2 regions of the Pseudazoarcus sp. NS36 genome follow, and region 2 is predicted to be linked to the other one. Evidence: predicted binding sites of a transcription regulator. Region 2 holds the regulator's gene; the other holds the start of a gene.

Region 1 (7,861 bases), on a different contig from region 2:
CGAAGAGCAGATCGACCGGCTTGAGACCCGTGTGGAGTACCCGGTCAGCCTGTTCGCGCACCCGTTCGTTGTGATCGTGGATGCGGCACATCGGATGATGGATGGCGATTGCCGGGTGATTGGCGATGATCCGCCCGATCAGCACGATATCGGTGTTGTTGCGCAAGCCTTCCGGGTAGCGGAAACGCTGCAGCAAGGCCCGCGGGATGACACTGCTGCAGTGCTGCAGGCCGGTGAGTTTGCGCAGCAGGAAGCGGCGCAGGCGCCGCTCGGCATCGTCCGGCGCATCCACCGCACAACGTGTGCGCTTACTCCCATCCTCTGAAACGGACACATAGCCGCCGTAGAAGATGCGTGAATCGGCCGCCTCACCGTGGGCCTGGATGTGTTGCGCAAAGACTTGCAGCGCATCAGGCAGCAACTCGTCGTCGGCGTCAAGAATGCAGATGAAGCGCCCGCGCGAGCATGCGATTCCGTCGTTGTAGGCGCTGGCCTGACCACCGTTCTCCCTGCGCACGCTGACGATCCGTCCGGCGTAGGCCTGCAGGCGCTCGGGCGTGTCATCGGTCGAGCCATCGTCAACGACGATGATCTCGCAGTCAGGCAAGGTCTGGGCAAGCACCGAGTCGATCGCGCGCGCGACGAAGCGTCCGTAGTTGTAGGTCGCAATGACTACGCTGAAGAGCGGCGCTGCGGTCGGAACGTCTGTCGGCATCTAGGGGCAAAAAGTGGTTGAACAGGCACGAGTTGGGGCTACGGCCCCACCGATGCTAAACAGCCCGCAGGGCGAATGACCGACTGTTACACGACGAAACACGGCACTAGCTCCCGCTCGGCACGTCATCCCCGCCTTCGCGAAACTGTACCGCGTGCAGTCGCGAATAGTGGCCGTCTAGCGCGAGCAGTTCGGCATGCGTGCCACGCTCGACGATACGCCCCTGATCCATCACCAGAATCAGGTCCGCCTTCTCGATGGTCGACAGACGGTGTGCAATGACCAGCGTACTGCGTCCGCGCATGACCCGATCAAGAGCGGCCTGGATGTGGCGCTCGGATTCGGTGTCAAGGGCAGAGGTGGCTTCGTCGAGGATCAGCACGGGGGCGTCCTTGAGCATGGCGCGGGCAATCGCCAGACGCTGACGCTGGCCGCCGGACAGCAAGACCCCGTTCTCACCGACCAGCGTGTCGAAGCCCTGCGGCAGACGATCAATGAATTCGCGCGCGAAGGCCATCTCTGCCGCATGCTCGACCGCCTCGCGCGGCGCGCTGGCCAGGTCGCCGTAGGCGATGTTGTTGGTCACGGTGTCGTTGAACAGCGTGACGTGCTGTGTGACCAGCGCAATGTGGCGGCGCAGGTTGCGCAGCGTGTAGTCCTCGACATCCACACCGTCGAGCAGGATGTCGCCCTCCTCGTGGTGATAAAAGCGCGGAATCAGGCTCGCCAGCGTGGTCTTGCCGCTACCCGAACGGCCGACCAGTGCGACCATCTGGCCCGGCTCGATGGTGAAGCTGACGTCGTCCAGGACCTGCGCCTCGTGGCCGGGGTAGCGGAAACTCAACTTGCGCACTTCGACCCGGCCCTCGACTCGCTCGCGCTCGACCGTGCCGCCGTCGGGCTCAACGGCCTCGTCGAGTTGCTCGAAGATGGTCTCGGCACCGGCCAGCCCTTTCTGAATGGTGGCGCTGACTTCCGACAGCTGGCGGATCGGCTTGGGCAGCAGGCCGGCCGCAGTGATGTAGGCGACCAGATCGCCGGCCGATGAATCGCCACGCAGCAACAACACGAGGAACAGCAGCACGGACATCGCGCTGTAGGTCACGAACTGCAGGGAAGGCGTAAAGGTGGCGCCGAGTCGCACCATCTTCAACTGCTTCTTCATGTTGTCGGCACTGGCATCTCGGAAACGCGCGGACTCGTAGCCCTCGCCGCCAAAGCTGCGCACCACGCGATAGCCCTGAATGGTTTCGGAGGCAACATGGGTGACGTCACCCATGGCCTCCTGGATCTTGTGGCTCTGCTTGCGGAACTTGCGGCTGGCGCTGGTCACCATGACGCCGATCAGCGGCAGGATGGCGACCATCACGAGGGTCAGCTTCCAGTTCATCCAGAGCAGGAAACCGAACAGGAAGATCACCGACAGGCCTTCACGCACGACAGTCTTGATGGCGTCCGTGGCCGCGCCCGTAACCATCGTGACGTTGTAGGTGATGCGAGAGATCAGATGTCCGGAGTTGTGCTGATCGAAGTAGCCATTGGGCAAGCGCAACAGGTTGTCGAACAGCGCACGACGCAAGGAATCGACCAGCCCCAGCGAGACCCGCGCGATATAGTAGCTGCCGAGGAAGGAACCAACGCCCTGCCACAGCGCGATGCACACCAGGAATAGCGGCACGGCATGCAGGAACTGCATGCCGGAGAACAACGGAATACCGGACATCACCGCGGCATTCGGGTCAATCAGGCCGTCCACGAAGAACTTCAGCACCGCCGCCATCATCGGCTGCGACGAGGCGAAGATCAGGAAACCGAACAGGCTCAGCGCAAACCAGCCGATGAAGGGCTTCAAGTAGCCGAGCAGCCGCAGGTAGATCCTGACCGAGGATGCGTTCGGGGGAGATTCGGAGCGCGCCTTGGGCGCGTTGAGGGATTTCATCGTGCGGCGGATGTTAACACGGACATCCGCCGCACGCGGGTTGAGGCCTGAACGGCCTGTCAGGCGGCGATGAGCCCGCGCATCTTCTGCATGGCCTTGGCTTCGATCTGGCGAATGCGCTCGGCCGAAACGCCATACTCGGCAGCCAGCTCGTGCAGCGTCGCACCGCCGTCCTCGACCAACCAACGGCGGCGCACGATGTCACGGCTGCGCTCGTCCAGACTGGCCAGCGCATCATGCAGACCTTCATCGCACAGACGCGCCTGCTCGGCCTGCTCAAGCACATCGGAAGGCTCGGCATGCGGATCGGGCAAATAGGCGATCGGAGCGAAAACATCGTCCTCGTCGCCGGAGCCTTCCAGCGGCATGTCGCGCCCGGTCAGACGGGTCTCCATCTCGACCACCTCCTCGGGCTTCACACCGAGCTTCGCGGCCATGGCATCGACATCGTCGCGGCTGAGCGTATTGCTGTCGGTCTTCATTCTGCGCAGATTGAAGAACAGCTTGCGTTGCGCTTTGGTCGTCGCGATCTTGACCAGACGCCAATTGCGGATGATGTACTCGTGAATCTCGGCCTTGATCCAGTGGATCGCAAATGACACCAGGCGCACGCCGCGGGTCGGGTCAAAGCGCTTGACCGCCTTCATCAGACCGATGCTGCCCTCTTGAATCAAATCCGCATGCGGCAGACCGTAGCCAAGATAGCCACGTGCAATCGACACCACCAGTCGCAAATGGGACATCACCAGCTGACGCGCCGCATCCACATCCCCTTCGTCACGCAACCGGGTCGCCAGCGCGCACTCTTCCTGCTCGCTCAGCAGCGGAATGCGATTGACGGACTGAATGTACTGATCGATGCTGCCCGCGGCAGCCGGAACCGGAAAAGACAGGGCGTGAGTCATGTTTGTCCAACCTCCTGTGCGAGGCATTTTAGCACTCGCGGGATATGAGTGCTAAGACCACCGGAGGTTCCCGACATCAACGGACACACATCCGTCCTTACGAGGCGGTAGACTGCCGACTGCATTGACACACTAACGACGAAAAGCTTGAAATCCATATCTCAAGAGGCATGGCTCGAACTGCGCCTGAATGCAGTGTCCGTGGAGAAGGACCGCCACGGCGAGAAAGTCCTGCTGCAGCCCGACGGCACTTACATCAAGCTCTTCCGGCGCAAGCGCCTGCTCTCCTCGGCCGCGTGGAATCCATACGCGCAGCGCTTCGCCGACAACTCCGAAGCCCTGCAACGGCGTGGCATTCCCTGCCCGCAGGTGATCGACGTCTTCCGCATCGGCGAGATCGCACGGGACGCCGTGCACTACCACCCGCTACCTGGCGAGACGCTGCGCGACCTGCTGAAAAAGCCGATGGAGAACATGGAGCGTGGCTACCTGCGCATCGCGCTCAATCTGTTCATACGCCGGCTGCACGATCTGGGCATTTACTTCCGCTCGCTGCACCTTGGAAACATCGTGCTGATGCCCAGCGGCGAGCTCGGTCTGATCGACATCTCCGACCTGCGCGTGCATCGGCGTCCGCTCAGCATGTTCTGGCGCAAACGCAACCTCAACCGCATGGAAGGCTTCCCCGAGGAGCGTGAGTGGCTCGACCGTGCCATCATTCTTGATCCCAGCCACAAGCCGCCAGTCAGCCGCCTCAAGTGAAACCCACGCTCAAAGACTTTCTGTTGGCCAACCTCTCGGCGCTGCTGCGCGGTCGCTTCTTCATGCGCAAAGGGCACCGCCCCCCGGCCGGGCATCACGTACCCGAGGGCTTCGCAGGTGTCGGCGTGGCCACCAACGCAGACCCGGCCACCGACGCTGCCGTCATCCGCATCCTGCGTGAAACAGGCATCCGCCGCGTGCGGCTGGACTTCAGCTACGGCGATGGCGAGAACCACGTCGCGCGCTTTCTGGAAGCGCTGCTTGCGGCTAACTTCGACGTCATGCTGCATCTGGTGCAGCCGGCGAACACCGCGCAAGCCATGCCGGCCGCTGACGCCGCAAAAACGTGGCGAAATTTCGTTTCCGGGACGCTGGATCGCTTCGGAACACGCATCGGCATCCTTGAAGCCTGCTCCACAGTGAACCGCAAACGCTGGGCCGGTTACTCCCTGGAAGGCTTCCTCGAGGCCTGGCAGATCGCCCACGCGGAAACCCGCAAACGCGGCATCCCCCTCGCCGGCCCCAGCGTGACCGACTTCGAACCGGTCTGGAACATCGGCCTGCTGCAGCTGCTGCGGGATCGCGGGCTGCTGCCCGACATCCATACCGACAACCTGTTCTCCGAACGCTGCACCGAACCGGAGCGCTGGGACCACAAAATCCTCGGCCATACCCTGGCCCCGCTGATCCGCTTCAACCTGATCCGCAAAGCCCGCCTGTTGCAGCGCATCGGCGCGGACTTCGGCGTACCGCGCCTGATGTCGCCCGCGGCCTTCTGGACCTTGCCGCGCATCGAGCGCTTCCTGCCCGACAGCGAGCAGAAGCAGGCCGACTATCTCAGCCGCTACATGGTGCTGTGCGCCGCTTCCGGCGCACTGGAAGCGGCCTGGTGGGGAGCGCTGGTGTGCCATCGCGAAGGTTTGGTGGATGACGGAGAGTTTGCGTACCCGAAGCTCGAACGCATCACGCACTACGCCCGCATCGACGGGCAGGCTTCGGATTTCCGCGCGCGGCCGGCGCTAGCTGCGCTGACTGCGTTTGCACGCACCATTCCCGGCAGTCGCTACGAAGGACGTCTCAACAGCGGTGCATCCGGACTCGAGATACACGCATTCCGCAGCACTGAACACCTAGTGCACGTTGCATGGACTAGCAACGGACGTGCAGCCGCCACCTGCGACCTGTACCGCGCTGGAGACTTTGCCGAGGCCGAATGGATTGATCGCGACGGACAACAGCAGGACGAAGAACCCACTCTGATCACAGAATCCCCCCTGTATCTGCGCTGGCCAGCAAACCGCACGGTGCGTCTGCTGGACACCGCCGCTCCGCTATCCGGTGTCGTCATCCATCGCCACCTCCCGCAGCTGCGGCACTACTACCATCGAGATGCCACGTGGCACGGCATGGTGCTCGCCGCCTGCCGCGCGGATGCGGACCTGCTGATCACCTCACTGCACCCCGACAGCATCGGCGCCCCGCCGACCAAACGCGAAAGCCTGCGGCTTGCCCGCAACGCCATCTGGACCGTCAGCGATCCGCGCAACCAGAGCGGCAAGCTCGTCGCCAAGAAACCCGTCAAGCATCACCTGCACAAGAAGCTGCTCGACCGCCTCAAGCCCTCAAAGGCGCGGCGCAGCTGGAACGGTACGGCCGAACTGCTACGACGCGGCATCGACGCTGCAGCCCCTGTCGCCTGGTTTGAACAGCGCAGCGGGCGCGACATCACGCAGAACTGGTACGTATGTGAATACCTCGATGGCGCCGAATCGGCTGTCTCGGTCATGTCCACCAACCCCCGCACACCACCGCTTCCGGCCGGCGTGACGCTGGAGAAGCTGTATCAAGAACTGGCGACCTACCTGAAAACCATGCACGACCGCGGCATTCACTTCCGCGACCTGTCAGGCGGCAACATCCTGCTGCGCAGCGCCGACGGCGCCTCGCGCTTGCAGCTCACCCTGATCGACACCGGGCGCCTGCATACCCTCCGTAAAGGGCTCTCGACAAGCAGGCGCTTGAATGACCTTTCCCGAACCTGCCACAAACTGGCACCGGAGCAACGACCCGTTTTCATGGAACGCTACTTCGCGCCAAACAGCCCACCTGCGGCCGCAAGCCGAAGCAGTGCGCTGTACGAGTATAAGACGCGCTGGAAACGATGGCTGCGGGGCACAAAAGTTTACAAGAAGCTGAAACGCTGAGAGGCCATGCAGAAAGACGGGATCAACGAAAGATTGCGCCCTTTAAGAAACCAATGCTTCGCTCACGCATCACCTCAAGCGTCGCATTCACTTTGCCCCAGCACACATCCCCCAGCACCAACGATTCCGGAATCAAATCGCCACGATCGACGAGCCTCTCCCTGAGGCCAAAAGTGCGAAGAAGGGAATCGAAGCGCGCCGAACCTCGACCCCTATTGTTTAACGCAATGAAAGGCTTGTTGTACAGGATTGAAAAAACGCACCCGTGAAATGAGTCAGTGACCACAAATTCAGAGCATTTGAAGCTGTTTAACCAGTCGCCGACGCCAGCAAGTGGAACCGCTGATTTGCGGTGACGAGCATTGCGCTCAATTTCCGGACGTCCCATCCAGTACTGGGGTGAAACGCCAAGAAGGCGCGAGACCTCCTCTACGCGAGCAATCTTCTCATCGTCCAGATCGAGAATATAGACAAGCAATCGTGAGTTGCCATTTCCTCCACTCCCATTCCGCTCTATGACCGGATCGTAGCGGCTCGCGAGCAGCAACATCGTAGGGTCAAGGACAAGCTCTGCATCGACTCCAAAGTGGGATCTGCACAACTCAACCCCCGAGTCCTCACGCACAGACACTGCGTGGAACTTGCGGAGCAAGTCTCCGCAGGTAACGATCTCATCAGCCGAAAAATCCAAATCGGAAGCGCCAAAAGAAGCAGCATATGAAATACGCTTTGCTCCAAGGCTGAGTTCGTCACAAAAATCAAGAAAATAATCTTGCAGCGCTGGCGAATAGGCCGACCGCCAGACCTGATCGCTCCCAACCAAAAGAACGTCAAAGCACTTGGCCAGATAGTGCTGCTTCAGCTTATCGTGCGAATCTATCCGACAAGACATCACAATGAATTCGTCTCTAAATCGCCTTAAATTTCTGTAACGGCCTCCAAAAACGGCCCCTGAAGCCTGAAAACCACACAAGCGAGAAAGGCTGGTTACAAAACGCTTTAGTACTGATCCAGCCTTGAGCTTGCGCCCTGAGCGCCTTCGTCGGTCCAGCGTTTCAACATCACAACCCATATCCTTCAAGACCGTCTGCAGCGCATACGCCTGGAGCATCCCTCCGTAATTTTTACCCAAAGGCTGGGTTAGTATTGAAACCCTCATGTAAGCCCCTCCACGACACAACCTACCGCCCAGCCAAAAATCGTCTTCGGCTTATCCCCGAGTCAAGATGAGGACACCAATAAACTACCGCTAGCAACTGACACTCTGCATTGAATCGTTTCGATCTTACCTTCGCGGCATCGGCTTGAAGCCAATCCAGAGAGAAAAGCCGGCTGA
Region 2 (7,861 bases):
ACCTGACTGACGGTACCGACGCTGCCGTTCTCGTTCAGATAGACGCCGCTCTGGCGCATCACCCCGAGGGTTTCATTGGCAGTGTTGCGCAGTGTGAAGGGCGTTGCGACGCGCGCCAGTGACAATGCGCCCACGCCCGCTTCAGCCAGCGTCATCAGGCTGCCCTGACCATTCCCATCGGCTTGCCAGAGACGTAGCTGACTGAAAGCCGGGTCGGCTTCGTCGATCCAGCCATTGCCGTCGGCGTCGAGCGCGGCGAGTTCGGCAAAGCCGTTGCCACTCATCGGACCAAACAATTCCCTGCCGTCGTCGATGCGGCCGTTATCGTTGCGGTCGAAGGCCAGAAAGCCGCGGCCACCGACCGGTAACGGAAGCTCGTCCAGCGAGCCGTCGGCGTCGAGGTCAAAGGCAAAGCGCGCGTCTGACAGGCTTGCACCGCTGCCGGCGAAGTCGAGCATGAGCGGATCTTTCAGGCGGCGCGGCGTGCCGCTTTCGACGTCAAGAGCGAAACGCTCACTGAAACTGCGCTCCATCTCGAAAGCCACGTCGAAACGGATCTCGCGCCCGTCTGCCGTGCGTACCACGCCGGACGCGGCGAACCCGACACGCTCGTACTCCATGCGCTCGCCGCGCACGCTCATCGACATGCCCGAGCCGTCGCCGGCAGGCGGGGCCTCGCGCGGTGGGGTGTAGGTGCTGCCTGTTTCGGGTTTCAGGTCGGACATACGCAGCAAGTCGATGCTGCGACCGAGCATTTTCTCGATCATCGCGCGCAGCAGGAGCAGGCGCGGATCGTCCAGCGCGTCTTCTTCTGCTGCGGCGATTTGATCAAGGTCTGTAGTTGCTGATGCAGCAGGTTCCGCGGGACGCGGTCCCCAACGTTCGACGCTCACCGAAACGCTCTCGCGCTCATAGGCGAGATGAGTGGACTGCATCGCGATCTGTGCGCTTTCGATTTTCATGGCCGGCCTGCGAACGGATTAATCCGTGACAAGCCTGTTAACGGCAGAACGCGGAATTTCTTGAGGCCTGCGCTCAGCGTGCGGCGCCAAGATCCTTGGCGCGCAGTGCGGCCAGTTCCTGCTCCTGCGCGCTCGGCGGCGCGATATCAAGCCAGTTGCCGAGGTGCGATTCGGCCACAATGCCGAGTGCGGCAATCCAGTCCGGTCGTTCGTTCAGACAGGGGATGTAGTGGAATTCGCTGCCGCCAGCCTCAAGGAAGGCCTCGCAGCACTCCATGGCGATTTCTTCCAGCGTTTCCAGGCAGTCGGATACGAAGCCGGGGCAGATCACGTCAGCGCGTTTGAGTCCTTCGCGCGCGAGCTTCTGCAGGGTCGGCTCGGTATAGGGCTGCAGCCATTCGGCCTTGCCGAAGCGTGACTGGAAAGTGATCTGCCAACGCTCGCGCGGCAACTGCAGCGCTTCGGCGAGCAGCCGGGCGGTCTTGTGGCATTCGCAGTGATACGGGTCGCCGAGATCCAGCGAGCGGCGCGGGATGCCGTGAAAGCTCATGATCAGTTTGTCCGGCTCGCCATTGGCCTGCCAGTGTTCGCGCACGCTGGCGGCGAGCGCAGCGATGTAGCCGGGGTGGTCCTGGAAGCTGCGCACGAAGCGGATCTCGGGCTGGTTGCGCCAGTGCGTGATGCAGCGTGCGACTTCGTCCATGACGCTGGCGGTGGTGCTGGCGGCGTACTGCGGATAGAGCGGCAGCACGACGATGCGGGTACAGCCAGCGGCACGCATGCGGTTCAGTGCAGCCGGGATCGAGGGTTCACCGTAGCGCATGGCCCAGTCAACCACGACCTGGCCGTGGCCGTTGTGCAGCAGCTGCCCGGCGAGCAGCTTGGCCTGCTTTTCGGTATGGAATTTGAGCGGCGAGCCTTCATTGGTCCATACCGTGGCGTACTTGGCGGCCGACTTTTTCGGGCGCAGGGTCAGGATGATGCCGTTGAGGATCGGCCACCACACGACACGCGGAATCTCGACCACGCGTGGGTCGGACAGAAACTGTTTGAGGTACTTGCGCAGCGCGGGCGCGGTGGGCGCTTCCGGGGTGCCGAGGTTGGCGATCAGGACGCCGGTTATCGGCGCCGTACCGTGCGTGTAGGCGGGTTCGGTCCAGTAGCGGGCCATGCGGGGGAATCCTTGCGGTGCGTGAGAGGCGATTGAGACCGTGGCCGGCCTCAATCGTTGCTGTGCGAGAGCGCGTTCGACAGCAGGCGGGCAGTGATGTCGACAATCGGAATCACGCGGTCGTAGGCCATGCGCGTCGGGCCGATGACGCCGACCGAGCCAACCACCTTGCCGTCGACCTCGTAGCCGGCCGTGATGACGCTGCAGCCGTCGAGCTCTTCCATGCCGGATTCGTTGCCGATGAAGATCTGTACGCCGTTGGCGCGGTTGGACAGTTCGAGCAACTGGATCAGCCCGGTCTTGCGCTCGAAGAGCTTGAACAGCTCGCGGATGCGCGACATGTTCGACGACAGGTCCTCGACATCGAGCAGGTTGGTTTCGCCGGAGAGTACGTAGCTGTCCGGTGAGTCGGCCAGTTCGCCGCTGGCTTCCACCGTGGCGCTCATCAGTTCCGAAATATCGCTGCGCAGTTGCTGCAATTCGCCCTGCAGGCGATTGCGCATCTCTTCAAAGGCTTGACCGACGTAGTGTGCGGTCAGGTAGTTGCCAGCCTCGGTCAGCTCGCCCGGCGTATAGCTGCGCTTGGTGTGCAGGATGCGGTTCTGCACGTCACCGGCAGTGGTGACGATGATCAGCAGGATGCGTGCGTCGGAAATGCGCACGAACTCGATCTGGCGGATGCGCACGGTTTCATGGCGTGGGCTGACCACCACGCCGGCGAAATGCGTGAGGCTGGACAGCAGGTGCGAAGCCGAACTGATCAGACGCTGCGGCTGGTCCGGCAGCAAGTGACCGCGCAATTCCATGATGCGCGAGCGCTCCATCGGCTGCACCGTGAGCAGCGAATCGACAAAGAAACGGTAGCCGCGCGAGGTCGGCATGCGGCCGGCCGAGGTGTGCGGGCTGGTGATGAAGCCCATTTCCTCCAGGTCGCTCATGACGTTGCGCACGGTGGCCGGCGACAGTTCGAGCCCGGAGTGTTTGGACAGCGTGCGCGAGCCGACCGGCTGGCCTTCCTCGATATAGCGTTCGATCAGCGTCTTGAGCAGGATCTGTGCGCGAGCGTCGAGCGTGGGTTGGGTCATGTCGCCTTCGTGGTGTCGTTCAGCGTGCATTATTCAGGACGCAGCCGAGCCCTGTCGAGATCGCCGGGCACATCGGCGATTGTGGTTTAATCCGCGCATGAAAAATGCCTTCCGCACGGTCGCGCTCGTCGGCAAGTACCAGGACCCCGGCGTCGAGGATGCGATCCTTGAGCTTGCCACGTTTCTCACTGCACGCGGCCTCTCCGTATGGATCGAAGAGGGTACGGCCGGTTCCATCGTCAAACTGTGTCCGGGATGCGAAGCGCACGACTATGCCGCGATTGGCCGCGCCTGTGACCTGGTGGTGGTGCTCGGCGGTGATGGCACCATGCTGCACGCTGCGCGAACCCTGGGCCACAGCGATGTGCCGCTGGTCGGTGTCAATCGGGGCCGTCTGGGTTTTCTGACCGACATCAGCCGCGATGAAGCGGTGCAGCATCTGGCGAACATCCTTGAAGGGCGCTACAAGGAAGAGCATCGCTTCATGCTCGATGCGGTGGTGACGCGCGATGGCGTCGAGATGAAGCGCATGTCGGCCTTCAACGACGTGGTGCTGAACAAGGGGGAGTCGGGGCGGCTGCTGGAGTTCAACGTCAGCGTGGACGGCGAATACGTCTATACCCAGCGTTCTGACGGCATGATCGTGTCGACCCCGACCGGTTCGACTGCGTATTCACTCTCTGCCAACGGCCCGATTCTTCATCCGACGGTGCATTGCATCGCGCTGGTGCCCCTGGCGCCGCATGCGCTGACGGCGCGGCCGGTGACGTTGCCCGATACCTGCCGCATCGAGATCGAATTGCTGGGCCCGCACGACGGTGGAATCTTCTTCGACGGGCATGAGCGCTTTGATGCCTGTCCGGGAGACCGGTTGAGCATTGCACGTGCGCCCGGCACCATTCGTCTGTTGCATCCCGAGAGTTACAGCTATTTCGCCATGTTGCGCGAGAAGCTCCACTGGAGCGCGGCGCCGAGTACCCCCGCATGCTGAGACGCCTGACCATCCGCGATTTTGTCATTGTCGACCGGCTTGAACTCGAGTTCGAGTCCGGCTTCGGGACCCTGACCGGCGAGACCGGCGCCGGCAAGTCCATCCTGCTCGACGCGCTGGGCCTCGCGCTCGGCGACCGTGGTGACGGTGCCACGGTGCGCACCGGCCAGGACAAGGCCGATATCGTTGCCGAGTTCGATCTGCCGCCGAACAGCCCCTTGGCCCAATGGCTGGCCGACAGCGATCTGCCTGCGGATGACGACATGGTCCTGCTGCGCCGTGTGGTCGATGCCGGTGGGCGTTCGCGTGGCTGGATCAACGGTGTCCCCGTTACGCTCGCGCAGTTGCGTGAAGCCGGTGAATGGCTGGCCGACATCCATGGTCAGCATGCTCATCACGCCTTGTTGCGCGGTGACGCGCAGCGCAGCCTGCTCGATTCCCATGCGGGCGCTGCGGCGCTTGCCTCCGAAGTGGCGGAGCTGCATCGAGTCTGGCAGCGCTTCGCGCGGCAGCGCGAGGCGGCCGAAAGTGATGCCGCGGCGACCCAGCGTCAGCGCGAACTGCTCGTGTGGCAGATCGAAGAGCTGGAGAAGCTCGCTTTCCGCTCCGATGAGTGGGCTGAGCTCGATGCCGAACAGCGTCGTCTCGGGCACGCAGCTGGTCTGATTGAGGGCTCGGCCGAAGCGCTCGGTGCGATTGCCGAGGGCGAGGTTTCGGTCAGTTCCATGCTCGGGCATGTTGCTGCGCGTATTGAAAGCATGGCCGCGCTGGACGCAGAGCTGGCCGAAGTGCGCGATCTGGTGGCCGGTGCGTTGATCCAGGTGGACGAGGCCGCGCATGGGCTGAGGCGCTATCAGGAGCGCCTGGATCTCGACCCGGCGCGTTTGCGTGAGCTGGAGGCGCGTATCGCAGCCATCACGGATGTTGCACGCAAGCATCGTGTTCAGCCGGAAGCCTTGCCCGGATTGCTGGATGACTGGCGTCAGGAGTTGCTCGAGCTTGAAGAGCGCGCCGACCCGGCGCGGCTTGCGGCGGCAGAAGCTGAAGCACACAAGTGCTGGGAAGCCGCAGCCCTCAAGTTGTCGGCGCAGCGCAAGCCTGCAGCCGAGCGTCTGTCGCGTGAGGTCAGTGAGGCCATGCAGACCATGGCGATGGCTGGCGGCAGTTTCGAGGTGGCCATGCTGCCGCGCGAACAGGGCGGCTCACACGGGCTGGAAGATGTCGAATTCCGCGTGGCGGCGAACCCCAATCAGCCTTTGCGTCCCTTGGCCAAGGTGGCCTCCGGGGGCGAGTTGTCGCGAATCGGGCTGGCCATCCAGGTCATGACCAGCCGTGATGCGGCGGTGCCTACGCTGATTTTCGACGAGGTGGACGTGGGGATCGGTGGAGCGGTTGCCGAGCGTGTCGGACAGCTGTTGCAGCGTCTGGGGCGGGATCGTCAGGTGTTGTGCGTAACCCATCTGCCGCAGGTTGCGGCCTGCGCTGATTGGCAGTGGAATATCGCCAAGGTGCAGGTGGGCGGCGAAGTCTTGAGTGCGGTTACGACGCTGGATCGGTCCGGGCGGGTGGAGGAGGTCGCGCGCATGCTTGGCGGACTCGAGATCACCGACAAGACGCTTGGACATGCCGATGAGATGCTGGCGCGCGCGAGTGGTCGCTCGCGCCAGTCTTGAGATCGCTCAGCTGCTTTTTTCGGCGTTCGGACAGTTCTTGCGCAGACAGTTGGCGTACAGGTAGAGGGCGTGTTCCTTGACCTCGAAGCCGCGCTCGTGAGCGACACGCTCCTGGCGCTTTTCGATTTCAGCATCGAAGAATTCCTCGACTGCACCGCACTGCAGACAGACCAGATGGTCGTGGTGGCCGCCCTCGTTGAGCTCGAATACCGCTTTGCCGGCCTCGAAATAGTGCCGTTCGAGTACGCCCGCCTGTTCGAACTGGGTCAATACGCGGTACACCGTGGCAAGGCCGATATCCATGCCGTCCGAAATCAGCAGGCGATAGACGTCTTCAGCCGTCAGGTGACGGGTTTCAGTGTGCTGGAAGAGGTCCAGAATGCGCAGCCGCGGATAGGTGGCCTTCAGACCGATGTTCTTAAGGTTTTGTGAATTGTCTGACATGGATTCCTGCCTCTCGTTATTGTTATCGAGCCGCATCGTCGATGCATGCGATGGTCACAGGCGCATGACGACTCAGCGCGGGCTTGCGGCCTATGATATATTTTTTGCCCTGTGAAGAGAACGACGCGCCGGCGCGTCCCCGAAACCGCTAAAGGCGATTCATGCGCTCGATTACCGTTCCCGTGTTGTTTCTTGCCGGGGCACTGCTTGTGTCCGGTTGCAGCGCCTATCGCATTGACGTGCGCCAGGGCAACTATGTCGATCAGGAGATGGTTGCCCAGTTGCGCAAGGGCATGACCCGCGATCAGGTGCGATTTGCGCTGGGTTCTCCGCTGGTGGTCGACATGTTCCGCGAGAACCGCTGGGATTACGTGTATCGCTTCACCGAAGGCTGGGGTGACCCGCAGACGCGCACGTTGAGCCTGTTTTTCGTCGACGACAAGCTCGACAGCGTTGAAGGTGACGTGATGGCCGACGATGGTTCGACGCCAGAAGTGCAGGCCCAGGGTACTCGCGTAGTCGAAGTGCCTTCTTCCCGTCGCCGCTGATCGGCTGCGACGACTACCGTATTTCAGAGGTTTCAAGCATGACGCAACGCCGCATCGCCGTCGCCGGCGCGTCCGGACGCATGGGCCGGATGCTGGTCGAGGCCACGCTCAATGACCCGCAGGCAAGCCTGGTTGCCGCTTTCGATCATCGCGATTCAGCCTTCATCGGGCGCGATGCGGGTGAATTTCTCGGAACCCCTTGTGGCGTGACGATCACGGGTGACGCCCGTGCGGCAATCGCTGCGGCCGATTGCATCATCGATTTCACCCGTCCCGAAGGCACGCTCGAGCATCTCGCGCTGGCGCGCGAGCTGGGCACGGCCATGGTGATCGGCACCACCGGCTTTTCCGCAGATGGCAAGCGCAGCATTGCCGAAGCCGGCGAGGACATTCCGGTGGTGTTTGCACCGAACATGGCGGTGGGCGTCAATGCCGTGTTCCGCCTGCTTGAGGTGGCCGCGCGGATTCTTGATTCCGGATACGACATCGAGGTGATCGAGGCGCATCACCGGCACAAGATCGACGCGCCGTCGGGTACCGCGCTGCGCATGGGCGAAATCGTTGCGCGCGAGTTGGGGCGCGATCTCGATGAATGCGCGATCTACGGTCGCGAAGGCGTCACTGGCGAGCGCAAGAACGAGACCATCGGCTTCTCGACGATTCGTGGTGGCGATGTGGTGGGCGACCACACCGTGCTGTTTGCCGGACTCGGTGAGCGCATCGAGATCACCCACAAATCGGGCAGCCGTATGCCGTATGCGCTCGGCTCCTTGCGCGCGGCGCACTTTCTGGCCGGGCATGAGCGCGGCGTTTTCGACATGCAGGACGTACTCGGCTTGCGTTGATCGCAGGCCTCGGGGAGGCCTTTGGCGTTTGCGTGGAATGCCCGCGAACGCTATAATTCGGCGAATTCGACAGCGGGATCGGCCTAGACAGGCTTGTCCCGTTTTTTTCACGTATGGAGGCGGCGTCCGCTGTCTCCTGTCA

The links. The regulator HrcA, encoded in region 2, represses chaperone genes, less so after heat shock. The targets are predictions, from matches to a motif close to TNTTAGCACTCNNNGNCNNNGAGTGCTAANA.
Region 1: the regulator HrcA is predicted to act here: its motif matches at 3,586-3,616, upstream of rpoH (RNA polymerase sigma factor RpoH).

The regions. Positions count from the first base shown of each region.
Region 1 is NZ_BAAKJA010000002.1:427,096-434,956, forward strand. It holds gene AC6H0R_RS05190 (glycosyltransferase family 2 protein) at 1-715, opposite strand, end outside; gene msbA (lipid A export permease/ATP-binding protein MsbA) at 822-2,654, opposite strand; gene rpoH (RNA polymerase sigma factor RpoH) at 2,714-3,559, opposite strand; gene AC6H0R_RS05205 (lipopolysaccharide kinase InaA family protein) at 3,707-4,321, shown strand; gene AC6H0R_RS05210 (lipopolysaccharide kinase InaA family protein) at 4,318-6,525, shown strand; gene AC6H0R_RS05215 (polysaccharide pyruvyl transferase family protein) at 6,548-7,684, opposite strand.
Region 2 is NZ_BAAKJA010000010.1:35,752-43,612, forward strand. It holds gene AC6H0R_RS14745 (SPM autocatalytic domain-containing protein) at 1-962, opposite strand, end outside; gene hemH (ferrochelatase) at 1,036-2,133, opposite strand; gene hrcA (heat-inducible transcriptional repressor HrcA) at 2,184-3,218, opposite strand; gene AC6H0R_RS14760 (NAD(+) kinase) at 3,316-4,209, shown strand; gene recN (DNA repair protein RecN) at 4,203-5,882, shown strand; gene fur (ferric iron uptake transcriptional regulator) at 5,889-6,326, opposite strand; gene AC6H0R_RS14775 (outer membrane protein assembly factor BamE) at 6,488-6,874, shown strand; gene dapB (4-hydroxy-tetrahydrodipicolinate reductase) at 6,913-7,719, shown strand.